DNA from 3 places in the Actinomadura miaoliensis genome. Region 3 is predicted to be linked to each of the others. Evidence: riboswitches for the same ligand, from Rfam matches in the RefSeq annotation. Region 3 holds a riboswitch; each other region holds the start of a gene.
What was found. A riboswitch is a leader RNA that binds a small molecule or an ion and turns the genes downstream of it on or off. The one in region 3 is predicted to bind cyclic di-AMP.
Positions count from the first base shown of each region.

Region 1: linked by a shared signal. The riboswitch ahead of ABD811_RS42550 (CHAP domain-containing protein) and the one ahead of ABD811_RS09730 (coiled-coil domain-containing protein) in region 3 are both predicted to bind cyclic di-AMP.
Region 2: linked by a shared signal. The riboswitch ahead of ABD811_RS19125 (NlpC/P60 family protein) and the one ahead of ABD811_RS09730 (coiled-coil domain-containing protein) in region 3 are both predicted to bind cyclic di-AMP.

Region 1 covers NZ_BAAAZG010000084.1:58,732-66,212, forward strand. The annotation lists gene ABD811_RS42545 (bifunctional glycosyltransferase/CDP-glycerol:glycerophosphate glycerophosphotransferase) at 1-2,697, opposite strand, end outside; gene ABD811_RS42550 (CHAP domain-containing protein) at 2,938-3,654, opposite strand; cyclic di-AMP (ydaO/yuaA leader) riboswitch at 3,666-3,816, opposite strand; gene ABD811_RS42555 (serine hydrolase) at 4,057-4,695, opposite strand; tRNA gene ABD811_RS42560 (tRNA-Pro) at 4,998-5,074, shown strand; gene ABD811_RS42565 (hypothetical protein) at 6,101-6,280, shown strand; gene ABD811_RS42570 (hypothetical protein) at 6,537-7,013, opposite strand; gene ABD811_RS42575 (hypothetical protein) at 7,323-7,445, shown strand.
Region 2 covers NZ_BAAAZG010000025.1:590-8,070, reverse strand. The annotation lists gene ABD811_RS19135 (LacI family DNA-binding transcriptional regulator) at 1-930, opposite strand, end outside; gene ABD811_RS19130 (LuxR C-terminal-related transcriptional regulator) at 1,492-1,722, shown strand; gene ABD811_RS19125 (NlpC/P60 family protein) at 1,919-2,950, opposite strand; cyclic di-AMP (ydaO/yuaA leader) riboswitch at 2,954-3,155, opposite strand; gene ABD811_RS19120 (amino-acid N-acetyltransferase) at 3,458-4,009, shown strand; gene ABD811_RS19115 (RDD family protein) at 4,013-4,870, shown strand; gene ABD811_RS19110 (RDD family protein) at 4,877-5,440, shown strand; gene ABD811_RS19105 (histone-like nucleoid-structuring protein Lsr2) at 6,886-7,212, shown strand.
Region 3 covers NZ_BAAAZG010000009.1:24,113-31,593, reverse strand. The annotation lists gene ABD811_RS09750 (DUF4190 domain-containing protein) at 1-274, shown strand, start outside; gene ABD811_RS09745 (sterol carrier family protein) at 279-716, opposite strand; gene ABD811_RS09740 (serine/threonine-protein kinase) at 958-2,871, shown strand; gene ABD811_RS09735 (S8 family peptidase) at 3,031-4,200, shown strand; cyclic di-AMP (ydaO/yuaA leader) riboswitch at 4,419-4,594, shown strand; gene ABD811_RS09730 (coiled-coil domain-containing protein) at 4,598-5,542, shown strand; gene ABD811_RS09725 (DUF2199 domain-containing protein) at 5,566-6,069, shown strand; gene ABD811_RS09720 (hypothetical protein) at 6,178-6,429, opposite strand; gene purL (phosphoribosylformylglycinamidine synthase subunit PurL) at 6,555-7,481, opposite strand, start outside.

The DNA.
Region 1 (7,481 bases), on a different contig from region 3:
GCGGTCCAGGTCGGCGAGGGCGGCCACCAGGTCGTCCTCGGTGGCGGTGACCGGGCCCGGGGCGTGCTCGGTCAGGTCGAAGTAGCCGCCGCCCAGCGTCTGCGGGTCGGGCACGTGCAGGATCATCGGCCGGTCCAGCAGCGCGTAGTCGAACATCAGGGACGAGTGGTCGGTGATCAGCGCGTCGGCGAGCAGCAGCAGCGGCGTGACGTCGGGCAGGCGGCTCGCGTCGAGGGCGCGGATTCCAGCCACCGCGGGCCGCCGGGTACGGCACAGGTAGTGCGGCCGTACCAGCAGGACCATCACGTCGCCGAACTCGCGGGCGAACCGCCGCGGCTCGATCGGCGGGTCGACGTGACGCACCGGCTCCCCGTCCGGGCCACGGCGGAACGTGGGCGCGTACAGCACCACCCGGCGCCCGTCGTCCAGGTCGAGGGAGCGGCGCAGCGCCTGCGCCTCCGCGGCCACGTCGGGATCGGCATTGACGAGCGGGTCGTTGCGCGGATATCCGGCCGGCACCAGTTCGGCGCGTACGCCGAGACCCCTGACGAGCGTGTCGACGTCGTGCCGCGAGCGGATCAGGAAGCAGTCGTAGCGTTCCACCATGCGGCGCAGCCGCGCGCGTTCGGCCCGCCCGGCACGCTTGATCCGGGGCTGGTCGAAGCCCATCAGCTTGAAGGCCGAACCGTGCCAGGTCTGGATGTAGGTGGTCTGCGGCCGCTTGCGCAGCCCGCCGGGGAATCCCTGGTTGTCGATCCAGAACTGGGCTCGGGCCAGCTCCCAGTGGTACGCCCACGAGTTCCGGCGCACGAGCACGGCGTCCTTGGGGAAGCCCCGGGGTGAGGAGTCGTACGCCCACACGGCCCGTACCGGAACCCCTGCCCGGCGTAGCTCGCGATGGATGTACTTGGGGTTGTCGGCGTAGTGGCGTCCCATGTGGCTTTCGAAGACGACGGTGCCCGTGCGCACGGGCAGCCGGCTCAGCACGTGGTTGAACACGGCCGTCTTGGTGGTACGGGACGTGACCGCACGCCGGGCCGCCCTGTGGAGGCGGCGCGCGGCTCTCACCGTGCGGCGGGCGCCACGGAGAGCACGACGCCCCAGCGGCGCTTTCGCGGCCGCCCGGGCGGTACGCCACGCGCGTCCACTCCTATGCAGGACGAAGGCCAGATTCCCCCTGGTGGTGATGTAGGGGCGCAGACTCCCGGCCGCTAGTCGTGAAAGGCGCGGACGCACCGGCAACAGCACGTGCTCCGCCGCGCCGCGGAGTTCCCTGCCGGACAGACGGGTGACGACCTCCTCGCCGTCCACGTTCAGGCGCAGCCGCACGTCCCACACCGCGTCGGCGACCCCCATGGGACGAACCTGCCGTACCGGATCGAAGTCCGCCGCCCACAGGAGCCGATCCCCCGCGTGAGTGACGGTCGCGGTGACGCGGAAGACCCGCCGGGGCCTCAACCTGGCGGACAGCTCAAGGCGCGCCGTTATTTTCGCGTCGCCCGCCACCCTGCCCAGGGGATTCACTACGTGCCCGCGCAAGCGCGCGTGGCCGTCCCGCACTGTCAGCCCGGTGACCACGTTGAGGGGGCGAAGCTCACTGAGCGGGCACTGCTGCAGCCCCAGATGCGTCACGTCCAGAATCCGGCGCGCTTCGCCCGACGACGTGTACCGCCCGCTCCAGAAGACACGCCCGTCGTGTTGGAGCAAACCGGCACCGAGCACGGGATACTCCGCCGCCGCCAACGCCCCGTCTTGGTCGCCCTCACGCAACAGGTACGCGGCGATGGCGGCCATGGGGCTGGCCGCCTCGTAGACCCGAGGGTCGAGGCCGGCCAGATAGTCGGCGGCCAGTGCGCGGAAACCCTCCCTGTAGGCGGCGTCGCGGCACGGCAGATCGCGCATGTAGAGCAACAGATCGTGGTTGACGAACTTGACGTCCTTGGCGAGCCGCAACTCCTCGTCACCGTGCCGTCGCAACAGCGCGTCGATGCGCCGGTGTATCTCCAGCCGGTCGGCGAAGTTGGCCAGTTCCGAACGCCGGCTGGAGATCGACCGCGTATGGGGCTCGACCAGCCAGTTGTAGACGCGATGCGGAATGAGCGCCGTACGGGACGCCGCCAGGTACGCCTCCGCCGTGAACAGCAGATCCTCGTAGTGCAGCCGTTCCTCGAACCGCAGCCCGTGCCTCTCCAGGAAGGCGCGCCGGTAGAGCTTGTTGGTGGCGAGGGTGTCGTACAGCAGGTCCGGGTTGTCGCGCAGCGCGCCGTAGACCGCCGTCCGCTGGTAGAGCCACGGGTACCAGGGGCGCTCCCGTTTGCGCACCCGGTCCATGTGGACGCGCGTGCACAGCCCGGAGACCATGTCGGCGCCGGTGTCCTCGGCCGTGGTCAGCAGGTTGAGGCAGGCGTGCGGGTCCAGGACGTCGTCGCTGTCGAGGAACATCACATACCGGCCGCGTGCCCGCTCCACGCCCGCGTTGCGCGGGCGGCCGCACCCGCCGGAGTTGACCGGCAGACGCACGACCCGCACCCGTCCCGGATGCTCGGCGGCCAGCCGTTCGGCCACCGTCCCCGTCCCGTCGGTGCTCCCGTCGTCCACGACCACCACCTCGACGGCGCTGAGCGACTGTCTCAGCGCCGAACCGACCGCCCGGGGCAGCCGACCCGCGTCGTTGTAGGCGATCACGACCACGCTCACGTCAGGGCCGCGCGGACCAGGCCGGTGGGAGCCGGGCAGGAGGCGCCCAGACGGGACGTGCCCGTGCGGCCCTGCCCTCATGGACGTGTCCTCCCCCCGTCCCCGCTCGCGTGCCGGATACCTTTCCGGCCACCGCAACGACGGAGTAGAAGACACCACAAAAAAAGTGAATGATTGCGGCATTCAGGACGACAAAGGGCGCCCGGCGCGTGCCGGACGCCCTCCGCTGCCCGCCGATCGTCAGTCGGCGTCGTAGTCCGGGTACCCGTACCCGGCGACGAGCGACTTGGGACGCACCCGCTTCTCCACGGCGTTGTTGGTGTTGCCCTCAACGGTGGTGATGGTGCCGTCCCCGTTGTCCTCGACGACCAGGCCGACGTGGTCGATGCCGTAGATGCCGCCCCCGGACCCGTTCTGCCAGTCGAAGAACACCACGGCCCCGGGCTTGGCCTTGTGACCCCAGCGCCCCTTCTTCGCGAACCACTTGGCGTGCTGGACGGTGTAGGCGTCCCAGCCCATGTCCTTGACACCGAGCTGCGCACCGACCCAGGACACGAACATGTTGCACCACTCGGCGCCGTTGTAGGCGTCCACACTGAACCCGCCGTCACGCTTGGCCGTCATCTTCGCGTTGGGCGTCGAGACGAACCAGTCGTGGTACTTGGTCTGCCGGTCCGGCCCCTCCTTGACACCGACCTGCTCCAGAGCCAGACGGATCGCCTCGGACGGCTCGACCTTGCGGATCGGAACCGCGTAGCCCTCGGGCTTTTCACCGATGGCGACACTCCTGTGTGCCCTCTCCACCTGTGCCTGGGCGACAGGCCCCTTGACCTGCGGCTCCTCGTTCGAGGAAGGAGCGATGAGGGCGAAACCGACGGCTCCGGCCAGCACCGTCCCCATGGCGACGCCCACGCCCAGACGAGCCTCGGGGGATTGAGAAGCGATTCGATCGGGCATGCAGAGAACTCCTTGTCTCCCATGGCGCCTACCGGGTTAGCTGACGGATTCGGGCATGGAAGAGCCCTACGGCGCGCCTCGTCGACGCGCCGATTCACCCCGGGGCCTGCTCGGCCCGACTTGGGTCCCCGGCTCCGGTCCTCGCTCAGGCGACGGACACGGACTCGGCCACGGCCACCGCTGCCCACGGCGGCCGCTCACTGGTCTGATCTCGGTGGGGGGCGCGTTCCCGCGCGCCACGGTCGCGCCCCGGTCCCTCCCGGGTCACGACGGGCCACGACGCATGGCGCGCGTCGCGGGATTCGGGCCTGACGTTATCAGATGCCCACGCTAGGGCAAAAAACGTAAAGGCACTCTGACCTGCAACAACACCAGGAACGAGCCCCCCATTCCCCCCTGCTGTCACAAGGCGCACACCTGGCGGGTCAAGGCCGTGATCCTGGCGGCCGCCGTGGGGTAGGACGTCCCCGCCGGCTGCAGCGTGAGCACCGCCACGACGTACCGCTCCCCCGGCCCCACGAGCCCGGTCGTATGCAGGACCGGCCGTCCCAGCCCCAGATCCCCTGGCACGACCCCGGACGCGCCCTGCCCGAATCCCGACCAGCCCTGCTTGACCGCCCACGGCTTCGGCACGGCCCGCGGAATCCCGAAGTACTGGTCGTAGCCGTCCGTCCCCCGCCTGGTGGCCCTGCGCAGCTCCCGCAGCACGACGTCGCGATGCTCGGGCCGCGCCCTCTCCAGCAGATAGCGGTACGTCTTCACCACGTCCGCGGCGCTGAGCGCGGTGTACCCCCAGAACCCCGGCTTGTCCGCAGGCGGCGGCCTGGTGTCGGTGAGCCCCATCCGCCGCGCCATCCGCTCGACGATCGCCCCGCGCCCACCCCGCCGCCACAACGCCGTCGCCGCCGCGTCATCGCTGGACCGCAGCATCGGCCCCAGCCGCGGATCGGCCTCCCGGCTCCGCTCCAGATGATCGAGCGCGATGAGGATCTTCACCACCGACGCCGACCGGAACACCCGGTGCGCCCGGTATGCCCTCACCGTCCTTCGGCTCTCCCGGTCGAACACCACGTACCCGGCCCGTGTTCCCCGAGGCACCACCGGCTCCCGGGCCACCTTCGGAGTCGCCCTCTGCGTCGCCTTCTCGGTCGACTCCACCGCCCCACCACTCACCGGCCCAGCCCCCGGCGTCCGCTCCGCCCCCTGGTCACACCCACAAACCACCCCGAACGCCGCCACCAGAGCCACCCCGACCCGGCCCACCCGAGCCCAGGCTCCCGCTATCTCGGTACGCATGACCCCGCAGACTGCGCTACAGTAATCACGCCTGCTGCGGCAGGCGCCGGGACGTAGCGCAGTTTGGCAGCGCACTTGACTGGGGGTCAAGGGGTCGTGGGTTCAAATCCCGCCGTCCCGACCAGCTTTTCGCAGGTCAGAGGGCTCCGGATCTCGATCCGGAGCCCCTTTTTAGCCCACCGAACCATATTCGGGAGCCAATCGGGGAGCCACTTAGGACCGCTTGACGGTGTCAAGAGGTCCTAATCTGCCGTGCATCCAGTGCTAGAGGCGAAGGTCCACCTGTCCCACGCGGCCTACCCAACCCCGTGGGGTGCGCTTCGGATGCCGAGCACCTCCTTTGGACGCACTTGACGTGCACCGTCGACAGCTGCGAGGCGCGTTCCACCACCCCGATCGGCGTGTGCTTGCGGCGCGGGCAGGACTATGACTTGGAAAGCGACGAACCGGGCGGCCCGAACGGCCGCCCGTGTCGAGCACCCCTACGTTCGGCCCCAGCCGCGCCCGCGCCCGTCCAGCCACTCAGGGACCACACGCCTTCGGCGGGGAAGGACAGGATCCGCTGGCGGACCAGGGTCGGCGCACCGTGGCGGGATGTGCCCGAACGTTACGCACTGGCAGTCGGTCTACAGCCTGCACCATCGCTGGCAGCGCGCCGGGATCTGGGCGCTGATCTGGGTAAAGCTGCGAGCCTTTGCCGACGCTGCTGGGCTGGTCGGGGTGGAGTGTGTCGGTGGACTCCAGCATCAGCTGGGCCCACCAGCACGCCGCGGGCGCCCGCCACGATCATCAGGATCGGGTCGAGCTGCCGGGGCCGGAGCCGGCCGATCATGGGCTGGAACGTTCGCGCGACGGGTGGACCACTAAGCTGCATCTGGCCTGTGAGCAGGGTCGCAAGCCGCTGCCGGTGGTGTCGACGGGCGGGCAGCACGGGGACAGCCCGCATTCGTGCCGGTGGTGGAGCGGATCAGCGTGCCGCGTGGCGGGGCAAGCGCCCCCGGCCCCGGCCGGAGCGGGTGCTGGCTGACAAGGCATACTCGGCCAGGGCAACCGCGCCTACCTGCGCCGCCGCCGGATCAAGGCCACCATCCTGGTCAAGGCCGCCCAGCAGGCTCACCGCAAGGCCACGAGCTCGGCCGGAGGACGGCCATTGCTGTTCGACCCGGACGCCTACCGACTGCGCCACGCCGTGGAACGCGGCATCAACCTGCTCAAACAGCACCGCGCGGTCGCCACCCGCTACGACAAGCTCGCCGTTCGCTCTAAAGCCACCGTCCACATCGCCGTGATCGACATCTGGCTCCGGGCAAGCACCAAGACGACTTCTTAGCCTCGATCCACCCGGGTTGCATCCGCGAGTTCGGGATTCAAGTGCCTGGCGACACATCCCGCCTGAACAGCGACGACATTCAACTCTGAAGTCGTAGCCATTTTGATGTGGGCTTGTCATGACCCTTCTCTCCTGCTGGCGACAGCTCACTGCCGAGATTTTCCAATCTGTGCGTCAGGTCGGAGCGCCAGCTTCACCAGCACAGCGACAAACACCAACTGCGGGGCCATCATCACGGCGGTGTACCGCCGGGCCTCTACGGTTTCGCCTCGCCGCCGTGCCAGGAGCAGGTGCCGCGACCGGAGGACTGAGACCAGGTTCCGTCCGCACACAGCGTTCCGCCGCCGACTGGCGGCACAACCGGAGTCGAAGGCACGATCGGCGGGTAGCTGCGCATCCGCTGTTGCAGCTCGCGCTGCTGCCTAGCCAACTCCTTCATCATCCGGTCGAGCGCCTCGTCCTCCGGATCTGGGGACATGCAGATCTCCTTGCGCAGGAGCAGAGTTCCGGGATCGTCGCCGGGCCCACAGTTGATGACCGTGGGCACTGGTGTCTCCCACTCGGTATGGGCGGGACTCGGGACACCGACCGGTTCGGAGGCGGGCGGCGGGGGCGGCGTCGACTGGGGTTCGTACTGGGTGGCCTTGATGCTGTACCCGACGAGGAGAACACCCACAGCCACAGCCACAGCGGCAAAAATAGGCCACTGCTGGGGGTTAAAGGGGTTGGCCACGCCGTGATCCTAGGCGTGATGTGCCACTGTTGCGGCTGGTCGTCTCGGAAATGGCCGGTTCTGGCATGGTGACTGGCGCGGTGGTGGGTTGATCACTAGGCATCTGGACCGGCGACGTCAAGCCGGACCACACCGTCGATATCACCCCCGCCCGCTACGCCCCCTCCGGATACGACGGCGGCATCACCTTCCCGCCCCCTGCAGGGCGATATCGGGCGGCGCACACGATCCCTGCATCTGTGAGTTCCTCCCCATCGCCTGCACCAGCCGCTCAGCGACCCGTCTCGAGCCACCGAGGTGTTCCCCCAGTTGCGGCACCGTACCGCGGCGGCCGGGATCGTGATGGCGTCCGACACGGTCGCGTTGGAGCCGTCCAAGGCGTTGAGCGACGCGATCGAGTACTCCACCAACAAGGCCCTGGCGGAGGAGTAACCTCGATGCCTGTGGTCATCACGGCGCACCTACGCC
Region 2 (7,481 bases), on a different contig from region 3:
GGCGGCCGCCCGGCCCAGCTCGTGCCGGGGCTGGCGGATCGTGGTCAGCGGGACGGCGGCGGTGGCCGCCAGCTCGATGTCGTCGTAGCCGATCACCGCCACGTCCTCGGGCACCCGCACGCCCTGCCGCACCAGCTCGTTCACCAGCCCGACGGCCAGCAGGTCGTTGGCGCAGAACACGCCGGTCGGCACCGAGTCCAGCGCCAGCAGGCGGCGCGCCGCGGCCCCGCCCTCCTTCGGCGACAGCGACGCCTGCGTCAGCGTGACCGCGGGCTCGTGGCCCGCCCGGGCGAGGGCGCGGGCGGCGCCGTCCAGCCGCTCCTGGCAGGGCTGCGGATGCGGGTCGCCGGTCACGAACGCCAGCCGCTCGCGGCCCAGGCCGAGCAGGTGCGCGGCGGCGACGGCCCCGCCCGCGACGTGGTCGACCCGCACCGAGCACACGCCCGGACCGGCGTGGTCGAGCAGGACCACCGTCATGCCCGCCGCGCGCAGCCGCACGATGCCGGCCGGGCCCAGCCCCACCGGCGTGATCAGCACCCCGGCGGCGCGCTGCTGCTCCAGCAGTTCCAGGCAGCGGCGCTCCTTGTCGGCGGAGTGGTCGTTGGTCAGCCACAGCGCGTCGTGGCCCGCCGCGTTGAGGGCCTGCTCGGCGCCGCGGGCCACGTCGGTGGCGTACGGGTTGGTCAGGTCCTCCACGACCACGCCGAACGGCCGGGGACGCGGGCCGGGCGGACCGCCGTCCGCGCGGCGCCCGCCCTGGCGCAGCCGCCGGGCGGACTCGTTGCGCACGAAGCCGAGCTCCTCGATGGCCGCGCGGACGCGGTCACGGGTGGCTTCGGCCACGAGGTCTGGCCGGTTTAGGACATTCGAAACGGTCCCAACTGAGACTCCGGCGCGCCTCGCGACTTCCCGAATACTGCTCTGAGGCAAGTCTCTCCTCGTCGACCCCGGACTGGTTTTCGCAGGTTATCGAGTTGTCCGCACCGAACCCCCGCGAAGCCGGTCGCGGACCGTAGTCATAAGAGCACACAACGTGCTTAATCCGCGCTTGACGGGCCGGATCCGGCCGCCTAGCGTTCCGAGCCGAAGCGTGCCTTGAAACGATTCACGATCATCGCCCCCGATGGTATGGGCGAATCGGACGAGGAGGGATGGGTTGACGTGATTGGCGATCATGACCCGTCCCGGACACGACGCGCTCCGCCACGAGCCCGCCACATCATCGTGCGCGCGCCCGAGGCGACGAGGAGCATCCGCGTCCGGTCGGCCTAACGACTGAATCGTTACCCGGGGTTCCCGTTCGGCGCCGAGCAATCGGCCCATCGGCCACCTCCGGCCAAAGCACGCCAGACGGCAAGGCACACCGATGATCTCGGTCCGGCCCCCCGCCCCGGACCCGGCAACCCGACGCGTACAGATCAAGGCCCGCCCGTGCCTGTGCAGCGGACGGCTGCATCCCCGCGGTCATCACCACGGACGAGGGAGGACGGAGTGGAACAGGCCACCATCGCACGTCGTGGCACCGACGACCTGCGCCTCAGCGAAGAGGAGATCAAGCTCCTCGCGCAGATCGCCAGCGGTGTCACCGCGGACGTGGCGGCACGAAAGCTGGAACTGAGCGCCCGGACCCTGCGCCGCCGGCTGCGGACCATCTGCGACCGGCTGGAGGTCAACACGCCCATCGAGGCCGTGGTCTGGGCGGCCCGGCGACAGCTCATCTAGGGGCGCGCCCCCGCACCCGCCCCCCGGCGGGCGGCGGCGCGAAAGCATACGACCGAGCATCGGCGACCACCGTCCGACCCCGCGCGGCGACGTCGGCGGCCCCTCGGGTAGGTCCCCGTGGGAGACGTCGCCGCGGACGTGGTCCGACGTGGCGGTCGCAGCACGCCCGCACGCGGACCCGTGTGCGCCGGTGACCTCAGGCGACCCGGACCCCGCCCGCGAACGGGCGGCCCGCCATCGGCGCGATCTTCACCACGTCGCCGGTCTGCGGCGCGTGCAGCATCTTGCCGTTGCCGACGTACAGGCCCACGTGGTGCAGGTCGGAGTAGAAGAACACCAGGTCTCCGGGCTGCAGCTGGTCGCGGGAGATGTGCGTGCCGGCGTTCCACTGGCTGCCGGTGTAGTGCGGCAGGCTGACGCCCACCTGCCGGTAGGCCCACATCACCAGGCCGGAGCAGTCGAAGGTGTTGGGCCCCTCCGCGCCCCACACGTACGGCCTGCCGATCTTGGTCATCGCGTACCGCAGCGCCTGGGCGGCCTTGCCGGTGCCGGCCACGGGCAGCTTGGTCAGCTGGGTGGGGTCGCGCTTGACCAGCCTGCCGCGGACCTTCTCGTAGGCCGTGGTGACCTTCTTGCGCTGGCCCTCCAGCTGCGTGCGCAGCTGCTCGACCTGCTCGGCGCGCGCCTCGGCGGACTTGCGCGCCCGCTCGGCCGCCTGCATGGCCTGCATCAGGCCCTGCACCTTGGTGCCGTCCTGGGTGGCGAAGTAGTGCAGCGTGGCGGCCTGGTCGAGCATCGCCTGCGGGTTCTGCGCGGCCAGGAACGAGACCGTGGGGTCGGCGCCGCCCTGCATGTAGCTGGTGGCCGCCAGGCTGCCGACCTTGGCGCGCTCCTCCTCCAGCGCCTTCTGCTGGCGCTTGGCGTTGTCGCCCGCCACCTTGGCGGCGCGCTGCGACTGCTTCAGCTTGACGCGCAGGCCGTTGTACTGCTCGGTGAGCTGCTCCAGCTGGTCGGCGAGCTTGGTCGCCTGCTCGCGCAGCTCCTTGGTGGAGGGCTCGGGGTCGGCCTGCGCGGCGGGGGCGGGCGCGGCCACGACGAGGGAGACGGCGGCGAGCGCGCCGGTCGCCGCGGCGGCCCTGCGGCCGGGGCGGGCGGCGGCGCACGCGGTGACCGCGGCCTGCGCGGCACGCAGCGGGCGCGAAAGGAACGCGGGGCGCGAGGGCTCCAAGAACTCTCCTCTCCTCGTCCGCCTACCGGGTGAGCTGACGGGTTCGGGCCGGAGCTGCACCTTCCGCGGACGTGCGGAGCGTCCGCACCGTGCGGATTCACCCCAGTCGGCATGGCTCTGGAGTGGTCCCGGAACCGTCCGATCGCGGGTCCCCGGTTCCTGCGGGGCGCCGGCTGCGGCCCGCGGGACTCGGCGGTTCGGCCTCCCGATCACGGGGGTCCGATGTCAGCGCAGGAGACTAACGGAGCGCTCGTCGCCTGCCAACCAGAACATGCGAAATCGCAGGTGACCCGAGGACGCTCAGATGTAACACGGGTGCTCGCGGGCTTGTGCGATCACTTCGCTGTGCGCTATTTCACTTTCTGTCCGCTTGAGGGGACGGTCGGTATCGGACGATGCCGTTCGCGTCTTTCGGTACATCTGCGTCGTCTGTGGCGCCGTGCCGGCGGCCGTGCGTGACGGACCGGCCACGGGAGGCCGCCCGCGGTCCGATAATGTCGCCTGTTTGTGGAAGTCGTGATCAGGCGTGCCCGTACCGCCGACGTGCCGCACATCCGGCGGCTCATCGACGCGTACGCCGGGCCGGGGCGGCGGATGCTCGCCAGGTCCACGGTGACGCTCTATGAGGACGTCCAGGAGTTCTGGGTGGCCGAGGACGTCCGGGCCGCCGCGCCGGGGGACGAGCGACGTCCAGGGGGGCGCGGGGGGCGCGTCGTGGGCTGCGGGGCCCTCCACGTGATGTGGGAGGACCTGGCCGAGGTGCGCTCGGTGGCCGTGGACAAGGAGTACGGGGGCCACGGCATAGGGCACCGGATTGTCGAGCGGCTTCTGGAAACCGCGCGGGAACTGGGAGTGGGAAGGGTGTTCTGCCTTACCTTCGAGGTGGACTTCTTCGCCCGGCACGGCTTCGAGCCGATCCTCGGAACCCCCGTGTCGCGCGAGGTGTACGACGAGCTTCTCCGTTCCTACGACGAAGGCGTGGCAGAGTTCCTGGACCTCGACCGGGTCAAGCCGAATACGTTGGGCAATACCCGGATGTTGCTTCGCCTGGAGGACTGATCGATGAGCGACTCCCCCCACCGCGGACAGCCCTATCCGCGGCAGCCCCCGGGCCCGCCCTACCAAGGCGGACCGTCCTACGGTGCCCCACCCTCCCAGCAGGGCTCACAGTGGCAGCAGCCCCAGCAGCACGGTTCTCCGTGGCAGGGCGGGGTGGCCCCCCAGCAGCAATGGCAACAGCAATGGCAGCAGCCGCCCGCCCAGGGATATGACGGTGGCGGCTACGACGCCGCCGCCGCGGACCTTCCCCTGGCGCCGATCCTCCGCAGGGCCGGGGCGCGCCTCATCGACAACGTCCTGGTGGCCGTTTTCGGATTCGCGCTCATCGTTCCCATCAGCGTCGGCATCATCGGCCTGGACACCTCCGGGAGCAAGGCCAGCAGCGAGGGCGGCATCTGGAACTGGCCCATCATCTTCACCCTTTTCGCGGTACTGGCGGTGCTGCCGTTCCTCTATGAGGCGGTCCAACTCGCCATGTGGGGGCGGACCCTGGGCAAGCGCGTCCTGCACCTGGGGGTGGTACAGGCGCGGCCCGCGGGAGAGCCGCTGACGACGACGCAGGCCGTGTGGCGCGCGGGCGTCATGCACATCGGCTACCAGCTCGGCCTCTTCTTCTTCCTCGCGCTCGCCGTGAAGGTGTGGGACTACTTCGCCTACGGCATGCTGCTGGTCAGTATCGGCACCGTGATGGCCTATCTGTGGGCCATCTGGGACCAGCCGCTGCGCCAGTCCCTGCACGACCGCTTCTCGGGGACGCTCGTCATCGACGAGCGCGGGGAGTACTCCGAGTACTCCGACCAGACGGGCGACCACGCCGACCGGACGGTCGAGTACCCCGGCCACACCGGCTACGAGGGATAGCCCGCCGTGGCGGCGTCCCCTCCCGCACCCGGCGCCGACCCCCTTCCCCCGGCGGAGGGGGAGAGCGCCCCGGAACTCGCCGAACCGGGGCAGCGGCTGGTCGCGCGCATCGTCGACACGCTCGTGGTGGGCCTTCCCGTGGTCATGGTGATCCGGGAAGGCTTCCCCGACCTCGGCATCGAGAAGGTCGCGCCACCGCTCGTGGCCGGGCTGCTGCTCGTCTACGAGTGGATCCAGCTCGCGCTGTGGGGGCGCACCGTGGGCAAGCGCGTCGCGGGCATCGAAGTCGTCCGTGAGGACCCGGGCCGCCCCGCCGTGGACAGGAGACGCCCGGACGTGCTCCGTTCGCTGCTGCGGGCCGCTACGTACTGCCTGCCCATCGCGGTTCGTCCCGTCCCGGTGTTCGGGGCGGTGGCGGGACTGTTCTGGGTGGCGAACGCCGGGGCGATTTTCGAGTCGCGGCTGGAGCGGTCCGCACGCCGCAGGGCCCTGCACGACCGTTTCGCGGGGACGGTCGTGGTCAGGCGGCCCGCCGCCGTCGCGGCGGCGGCAGACGCCCAGGAGGCCTGAGCGCTTCGTACTTCGCGCCGTACTTCCGCCTCGTTCTCATACACCTCTCATATGCCCTCATAGAAGGCTGAAGCTCGATAGGAGGCCGGTACGGCTATAGGGGCCGCTTACAGCGGGCGCTTAGCGTCCTTGGTCCCATACGCCGGTCCAAGCGCTTACGCTTACCCGGACCCATACGAGCGGCCGGCCCCCTAACGGCCGCGCTTCCCCGGCGCGGCCAAGCCCTACTCCACCCCTTACGCCGTCGGCCCTTCCGCGAGGCGTCTCTTCCCCCGGACGCCCCTTACAACGGCGGCCGTTCCGTGCTCGGAGCCTACGCCGATGGCCTTATGTCGACGGTCTAAGGGTGATGGGCGAGCCCATACGGCCGTGGGAGCTATGAGAACCGGACGGGATCGGCCATGGGGTGTCCATGAGGGCGTATTGTCGGCGGGGTCGCTCAGAGAGGTCAGAACGCGCCGCCCAGATCTCTGTGCGTCGTACACAAGACGGGAGCCCGGATCCGGCTGGGGCGCGCTCACCGGCCGCGCACATCGAGTGCGCCGGCTGTCGCCTTCCGAGCCGCCTGGGACGGCCGGCGTGCGTCAACGGCGAGACAAAGGGTAAAGACTTGCGCACGGCTCAACGCGGGATCGGACCGCGGACGCCCCGGTGATTACTGAGCGTGATCGATATGGCCGGGGCGGTGGTACCGGACATGCCTCCTGGGCTGCCGGTGCCGTATGCTCCGGTCGCGTGCCGAGGTGTAGGTGCACGGTGACGTGGCGCAGGCGGCGGCCCGTAACGATGTCCGTTCCCCGGGTGAAGCGCTCGACGGCGTGACGGGATTGCTTGCTTATCCGCTGTTATCGACGTGGTGTGGCGGCGGTCGACCGGCGGTCGAGCGCCGGAAGTCGGCCCTGCCGCCCGGCGATGGCAATGGATTTCGCGACGGAGCTCCCGGCCGGAATCTATCGACACGACCGGCCTCCAGAGGCGTCAACGCCGACGTCACAGGGGGTGCGGCCGCCGCGGCATTCCCGCACCGGTGTGGTTAGTGCCGTTACGTCGGGGTTAATGGGGGTGGCGGGGGGCGGTGCCGCCCTCCCCGTTAAGGTGGGCCGGGCCCTCATTTCCGCAGGCGCGGCGGGCCGTCCCGAAAGCCGCCGGGCCGGAAACCCCGCCCAATGCAAGATCGTCCGGGCCGCCCGGGCGACGTGATCTCGGTCACGCCGAAATCGTGATCCGGCTCCAGGGGTCGGACAATTCCGCCACCCCCGGCCCTCCCGCGCGCCCGGCCGGCGCGGCGGCTAAGGGCCCCTCGACCCGGTTTCGGTCCTCGTGATTACGAAGAGTTACCGTGGGGCAAGCAAACTTCATCGCGAGTGTTGAATTGTCATCGGCAAGCATCGCGGTATATGTTTGTCAACCGAATGCAGTTTGCTCCAGCTGAAAGGTCTGTCTCCATGGCACAGAAGGTTCAGGTGCTTCTCGTCGACGACCTCGACGGTGGCGAGGCGGACGAGACCGTGCAGTTCTCGATCGATGGCGCCTCGTACGAGATCGATCTCAGTAGCGCCAACGCTAAGAAGCTCCGGGATTCCCTGCAGCCGTTCGTCGAGAAGTCCCGCAAGGCGGGCGGTGTCCGCCGGGGCGGCCGCCGGCAGCGCGGCGCGTCGAGCCGCGAGCGCAGCGCCGAGATCCGCGCGTGGGCCAAGCGCAATGGCATCAAGGTCAATGAGCGCGGCCGCATCCCGCAGAATGTGATCGAGCAGTACGAGGCGGCCAACTGAGCCCGTTCGTCCGTCCGGGCGGGCCACCCTGCTCGGTGAGCTTCGCTCACCTTCGCCGGTGGCCCGTCCTTGGTTTCTCCCGGGGGGGCGACCCCCCGGAACCCCCCGCTGCGGCTCGCGTAAAACGCTCGCCGCGGGGGCGTGGGGCGGACCTGCTCGGTGAGCCTGGCTTACCTTCGTCGGCGGCCAGTCCTTGGTTTCTCTGGGGGGCGACCCTCGGACCCCGTTGCGGCTCGCGTAGAACGCTCGCTGCGGGAGGTGCGCGGGGG
Region 3 (7,481 bases):
CGGGCTGCCCGCGCTGGTGCTGTGCGGGCTCGGGGTGCCGATGGCGCTGGTCGGGATGGTGCTCGGGATCATCGCGGCGGCCCGTGGGGGGCGGCGGGCGACGGCCGTGGCGGGCGTGGTGTGCTCGACGCTGACGCTGGCGATCGGCGGGGTGGCGGTCTTCTTCCTGCTGACCAAGGCCGCCGAGTGCGCCGACGAGGGCCGTTACCCCGACGACGTGGCCCGGCGGCAGTGCGTCGAGCGCGAGTTCCCGTTCGCCGAGCCGCGGCCCTGAGGGCTCATTCGGGGAGCGGGAGGAGACCGGAAAGGTCGGCGCGGGGGCCGCTGGCCCGGACGCGGCCGGAGTCGACGGCGGCCGTCCAGGTCAGGCTGCCGGTGGCCAGGGCGATCAAGGTGGGCGCGTCCATCTCGACCACATTTGGGGGGGTTCCCCGGGTATGGTGCGGCCCGGCGACGCACTGCACGGCGGCGTAGGGCGGGACCCGGACCTCGACGGAGCGTCCGGGGGCGAGCTCGGCGAGCCGGTCGAGCAGTGCCCGCACGGCGCCGCGCAGGACCGGCCGGGCCGGTTCGGCGCCCGCGGCGTGCGCGGCCAGCGCGGTGTCGAGCGCGGCGCGGCGCAGGTCGGCGGGGTCGTCGCCGCCGGTGTGGGGAGGCAGACCGAGGGCGGCGCGCTGCTCGTCGAGGACGTCCCGGGTGAGCTGTTGTCGCGGCATCGGGACCGACGCTACCGGGTCGCCGGCCGCGGCCGCGATGCCGACTTGGGCCCGCGGACGCCCGCAACCCGGTAAAAATGTGACGGTTTGTCGAGTGACGGTTGTCGATACGAGGCGGTACGGATCACGGCACGGCGGACGCGGGGGCGCGGACCGGGGCGGCGCCCCGGACGGCGGACGGAGCAGGAGACGGGGGGCATGCCGGGGCGAGGCCCGGCGCGACGACACGGAGGTTCGCAAGATGGCCGAGGCGCTGCCCCTGCAGCCCGGTGATCCGCGACGAATCGGCGGCCACGAGATCATCGGCCGGCTGGGCGTGGGCGAGCAGGGCACGGTGTTCCTCGGCCGGGACGCGGCCGGGCGCTCCGTCGCGGTGAAGCTGCTGCACCTGCGGCTGAGCGGGGAGCCGGCGGCCCGGTCGCGGTTCACCGGCGCGCTGGCGCCGGCGCGCCGGGTGACGGGCCCGTGCACCGCGGCGATCCTGGACGCCGACGTCGAGGGCGACCGCCCGTTCGTGGTCGGCGAGTTCGTGGACGGTCCGTCGCTGCAGCAGCTGGTCGAGGAGGAGGGGCCGCGCGCCGGCGCGGTGATGGAGCGGCTGGCCGCGGGCATCATGATCGCGGTCGCGGCGGCGCACCGGGCCGGGGCGGCGCACCACGACCTCAAGCCGCGCAACGTGCTGCTGGGCCGGGACGGCCCGATGGTGACGGACCTGGGCGTGACCCGCGCGCTGGAGGCGGTGTGCGCGACGCCGACCGGCCGGGTCAGCGACGATCCGGCGTACAAGGCGCCCGAGCAGCTCAGCGGCATCGGCATCGGACCGGCCGCGGACGTGTTCGCCTGGGCCGTCACGCTGCTGTTCGCGGCCTCGGGCGCGTCGCCGTTCGGGGAGGGCTCGCCGTCGGAGGTCATGCAGCGGGTCGTGTACGACGACCCGGACCTGTCGGCGCTGCCCGGATCGCTGCGGGACGTGGTCGCCGACGCGCTGGCCAAGGACCCGGAGAGCCGTCCCGCCGCCACGGAGATCCTCGATCGGCTGCTGGGCGAGAGCGGAACGTTGACGTCCCGGATGCCGCCCTCGCTGGTGTCCGAGGCGCGGGAGCTGCTGCGCGCGCCCCTGCCGTCCGTGGTCACCTCGCCTGAGGTGCTTCCCCTGCAGCTGCCGCCTCCCACGGAGGCCCCCGCGGCCGTGCAGCCGCCACCCCCTGCGGCCGTGCCACCACCGCCCCCTGCGGCCGTGCCACCACCGCCCCCTGCGGCCGTGCCACCACCGCCTCCCGCGGCCGTGCAGCCGCCGCCTCCCGCGGCCGTGCAGCCGCCGCCTCCCGCGGCCGTGCAGCCGCCGCCTCCTGTGGCGCCTGAGGCGGTGCCGGCGGGGTTCGGTGCCGTTGGGGGTGCCGCCGTGCACGTGCCGGTGCGGGACGACTTCGGCGGGGACGCGACGCAGGCGCTGCCGCCCCTGGCCGCCATCCCGGCGCCGTCGTCCGTCGAGGACACGGCGACGGACATGACCGCGCCCACGCCGCACTTGATCCCCGGCCTGGGGCCGCAGGACGACGACCAGCACGACGCGAAGCACAACCCAACGGCGATCCTGCGGCTGGAGCCCGAGCCGGAGCGTCCGTCACTGGCCTCGCGCCTGCCCAGGCTGCCGGGAGGGCGGTCGCTGCCGCGTCCGAGCAACCATGTGCTGGGCGTGGCGCTGTCGCTGGTCATCGGCGTGCTGGTGGGTATCGCGATCATCGCGCTGGTGCTGTGGCCGCAGTTCCGCGGCGACTCGGCCGAGGACCCGCAGCGGGCCGATCCGGCGGCCCGCGCCGCCGATGACCGTCCGGTCACCGCGATTCCGCCGGCGTTCGCGGGCGCCTGGCGGGGAACGGCGATCAACGCGTCGCGCGGAGCGCAGTTCCCGATCGAGGTGAACTTCGAGGCCGGGGCGACGTCCGCCCGCGCCTTCTACCCGCGGGAACGCTGCTCGGGGACGCTGACGCTGACGCAGGGCACCAACCGGACGCTGCGCATGGCGCTGACCATCGCCAAGCCGTGCACCAGCGGAAACGTGCAGATCACCCGGCAGCAGGACGGCACGTTGCAGTACGTGTGGACGAGCCCGAGCGGTAAGGCGACCTATCACGCCCGTCTCGCCCGGGGGTGAGAGCAGGAAAATCGCCGTGCGCACCGGCTGACCAGTTTCAGCCTAATTACCGGTTTTTTCGGTGAATTACAGGCCGTTCTCCAATAAAGTACCGGCTTGTCGACGCGCCCCGATCTTGGCCACGGGGGCCACGGGCGCGTCGCAGGCAAAGGAGACCCGGTGCGCCCTGTCCCCCCACGAAGATTTCTCGTCACCGGTGCGGTCACGGCCGGTCTGGTCGTCGTCGCCGCGCCGCTCTCCCTGGCCGCCGTCCCCGATCCCGTCCGGGTTCAGGTCACGGCCGCGCAGGGCACCCCCGTTCCGGGCAAGTACATCGTCACGCTCAAGGACGGCACCTCGGCGGCGACCGCCGCCGACCAGGTGAACGCGGGGTCGGTCCAGCGGTTCGGGGGCGCGCTCAACGGCTTCGCCGCCAAGCTCAGCACCGCGCAGCTGGACAAGCTGCGCCGCAACCGCAACGTCGTCGCGATCGAGCAGGACCAGATCTACCGGGCCAGCACCACGCAGAAGTCCCCCGCGTGGGGCCTGGACCGCATCGACCAGCGCAAGCTGCCGCTGTCGAAGTCCTATTACTACAAGAACACCGGCAGCGGCGTGAACGCCTACGTCATCGACACCGGGATCGCCTGGTCGCACCCGCAGTTCGAGGGCCGCGCCAAGTCGGTCTGGAAGGCCCCGGCCTTCTCCGACGGCTGGGACTGCAACGGGCACGGCACGCACGTGGCCGGCACGATCGGGTCCAAGACCTACGGGGTGGCCAAGAAGGTCAACCTGCGGTCGCTGCGCGTGCTGGACTGCGAGGGCTTCGGCGAGCTGTCCGACGTCATCGCCGCCGTCGACTGGACGCGGAAGAACGCCGTCAAGCCCGCGGTCGCCAACCTGTCCCTCGGCGGCCCCAAGTCCACCGCGCTCAACACGGCCATGACGAACCTGTCCAAGTCGGGCGTCTTCGTCGCCGTCGCGGCGGGCAACGAGAACCAGAACGCCTGCAACACCTCCCCGGCCAGCGCCGGCTGGGTGCAGGCGGTCGGCGCGACCACCATCTACGACAACCGCGCCACCTTCTCCAACTACGGGTCCTGCGTGGACATCTTCGCGCCCGGCTACGGCATCAAGTCGACGTGGCCCGGCGGCGGGACGGCGTCGCTGTCCGGCACGTCGATGGCGTCCCCGCACGTCGCCGGGGCGGCGGCGCTGTACCTGCAGTCGCACCGCGGCGCCACGTTCCCGACCGTGCAGAAGTGGCTGAACGACAACTCCACCAAGAGCCGCCTCAAGCGCATCCCGAGCGGCACGCCCAACCGGCTGCTCTACAAGGGCACCGCTTGACCGTCGCAGTACCGCGGCTTGGGACCCCTGCCCGCCGGGGCAGGGGTCCCGCTGCGCGTGCCGCCGACGCGCTACGCTGCGTGGCGGCGGTCCGTCTTGTCTCGCAGTCCCGGCCATCCCAGGTTTCCCTTGGGTCTAATCTTGGCCAAGAACCGACCGGTTCCTTACAGTAGCCTTCGCCCACTGGGGTGGGCATGATCGCAAACCGATCGGCAGGCTGGCCGAGCCAGCCGAATCCCGCGGCCGTACTACGGCACGGGAACCGGGGACCCAAACGCCGGGCGGCCAGCCAGGTCACGTCGGCACCGGGGTGAATTCGCGGCCCCGCCGCGATAGGGCGGACTCCCGGCCCGAACCCGTCAGCTAACCCGGTAGGCGTCACAGGAGAGGAGACGACGTGGAGAGCCCGAGCTCCACCCGCCCCCGTCATGCCGCGCGGACGCGGCGCCCCGCCTTGGCTCTCGCCGTCGCCGCGGTGGCCGTCTTGGTGACGTCGGCGGGCACGGCGCCCGCCCAGGCGGACCCGGGTGACACCGGCCGGATGAGCAAGCTGAACAAGCAGATCGCCCAGCTCGACAAGGCGTACGGCGGCGACCTGGCCAAGCTCAAGGACGCCCAGTACGGCATCCAGAAGGCCCAGCAGAAGCAGCGCCTGCTCCAGCGGGACCTCGACGGCGCGCGCACCCTGGTGGCGCAGATGGCCGCCTCCCAGTACATGACGGGCACCACCGACCCGGCCGTGGCGGTGCTGGCCAGCGACGACCCCGACAACGTGCTCAACAACGCCAGCCTGGCCAGCCACGTGGCGTCCAACCAGGCCGCCAAGGTGCGCCAGATCGAGCAGCTGGTGACCGAGCAGAAGAAGGCGCGCGAGGAGTACCAGAAGAAGGTCGACGAGCTGGAGAAGGACATCGCGGAACTGCGCTCGCAGAAGCGCAAGGTGCAGGCGATGATCAAGAAGTTCAAGCCCGAGTCCCCCAGCTCCGGGATGGGCGGGGTCACCCCCCGCATGCTGAAGGTCAAGAACACCATCGACATCGAGTTCGGCCCGTTCCCGATCATCGGCTGCGTGCGGATGACCGGCGACCCGCAGGACCACGCCACCGGGCGCGCCTGCGACTTCATGGTCAGCACCGGCGGCACGATGCCGTCGGCGAGCGGCAAGTCCCTCGGCGACCGCACGGCCGAGTACGCCGTCGCCAACGCCAACCGCCTGGGCATCAAGTACGTGATCTGGCGGCAGCGCATCTACGACATGCGCAGCCCCGGCTGGCGCACCATGGAGAACCGCGGCGGCGTCACCGCCAACCACTACGACCACGTCCACATCTCGGTCTTCTAGGGGAGCCCGGCCTGTCCGCTCACATGGGGTTCCACTGTTCGCACTGCGGACGGCACCACGACGAACTGCCGATGGCCTTCGCCGCACCGGCCCCGGACTACTGGGCCCCGGAGTTCGCGGCCGACCCCGCCAGCGAGCTGACCTCCGACATCTGTGTGATCAAAGGTCAGGCGTTCTTCGTCCACGGGCTGATCGAGATCCCCGTGGTCGACAGCGGCGAGATCTTCAGCTGGGGCGTCTGGGTGTCGCTCAGCCAGGACAACTTCACCCGCGCCCTCAAGCTCTGGGACACCCCGGGCAGGGAGGGCGAGCCCGCCTACTTCGGCTGGCTGTCCACGGAACTGACGCTCTACTCCACCACGACGATCAATCTCAGGACCAACCTGCACACCCGCCCGGTCGGCGAACGCCCATCCATCGAGCTGGAACCCACCGACCACCCGTTGGCGGTCGAGCAGCGCTCGGGGATCACGCGGGCCCGCGTTCAGCAGATCGCCGAGACCCTGCTCCACCCCGGAGCAAGGTAACCGCCCAACCCGCCAACGGGCGGCCCCGTATCGCGGCCCCCGCGACCGATCACGTCCGGCACGGCATCCGCCCCATAGGAAGCGGCGTTGGAGGCGCGGGCGGTGCCGTCAGTCGTCGTCTTCGTCGAACAGGTCGAGGATGTCCCGGCGGGCCAGGTCGGCTCGGACTATCAGGGCGCCGAGCATCTCCTCGTCGCTGATGCCCTTGGTCCTGCGGAACGCCCAGGACGGCTCTCCGTGCGAGTCGAGGCACTTCACCAGGACGATCGCGTCCAGGGCCGTCCATTTCTCGGGCAGCCCGTGAATCTCCAGGCCCGCCAGAGCCTGCCCGATCGGGATCGGGTCTTCGTCGTCGGCCATACCCGATGGTCTCAGAGCGGGGCAGGGCGGACGTCCCGGGCACAGGCGAATCCGGGACATCCGGAGGGACGGCGAAGGCCGCCGTCCGCTTCGCGGCGGGCCGGCGGCCTTCTCGGGTGGTGCGGTCAGTCGTTGGCGTAGCTGGGGACGATGTGCTCGTGCGTCTCGCGCAGTTCGGCGAGCGGGATGGAGAACAGCTCCTGCGGCTGCCCGTCGGCCCCCCGCGCGGAGATGTGGAGCGAATCGCCGCCCGTGACGCCGAGCTGGGTGACCGGGACCCCGGCGGCCTCGCACAGCGCCGCCAGGCGGCCCTCGGAGCCCGGACGGACGGCCACCACGGCGCGGGCCACCGACTCGCTGAACAGCGACACGAACGGGTCGCCGGGCAGCGTGATCTGGGCGCCCAGGCCGCCGCGCAGGCACGACTCCACCAGGGCCTGCGACAGGCCGCCGTCGGACAGGTCGTGCGCCGCCGACAGCAGGCCCTCGCGGGCCGCCGCGACCAGCACCGAGGCCAGCGCGACCTCGGCGGGCAGGTCGACCTTGGGCGGCAGACCGCCCAGGTGCCCGTAGACGACGTGCGCCCACTCCGAGCCGCCGAACTCCTCGCGGGTCTGGCCCAGCAGCGCCAGCGTGGCGCCCTCGCTGCTGAACGCGATGCCGACGCGGCGCCGCACGTCGTCGTGCACGCCCAGCACGCCCACGACCGGCGTCGGGTTGATCGGCGTGGTGCCGGTCTGGTTGTAGAAGCTGACGTTGCCGCCGGTGACCGGGGTGCCCAGGTAGCGGCAGGCGTCCGCCAGCCCCTCGACGGCGCGGGCGAACTGCCACATCACGCCCGGGTCCTCGGGGGAGCCGAAGTTCAGGCAGTTGGTGACCGCGAGCGGGCGGGCGCCGGTGGCGGCGACGTTGCGGTACGCCTCCGACAGGGCCAGCTGCGCGCCCGAGTACGGGTCGAGGCGGGTGTAGCGGCCGTTGCCGTCCAGCGACAGGGCGATGCCCAGGCCCGACTCGTCGTCCACCCGCAGCACGCCGGCGTCCTCGGGCATGGC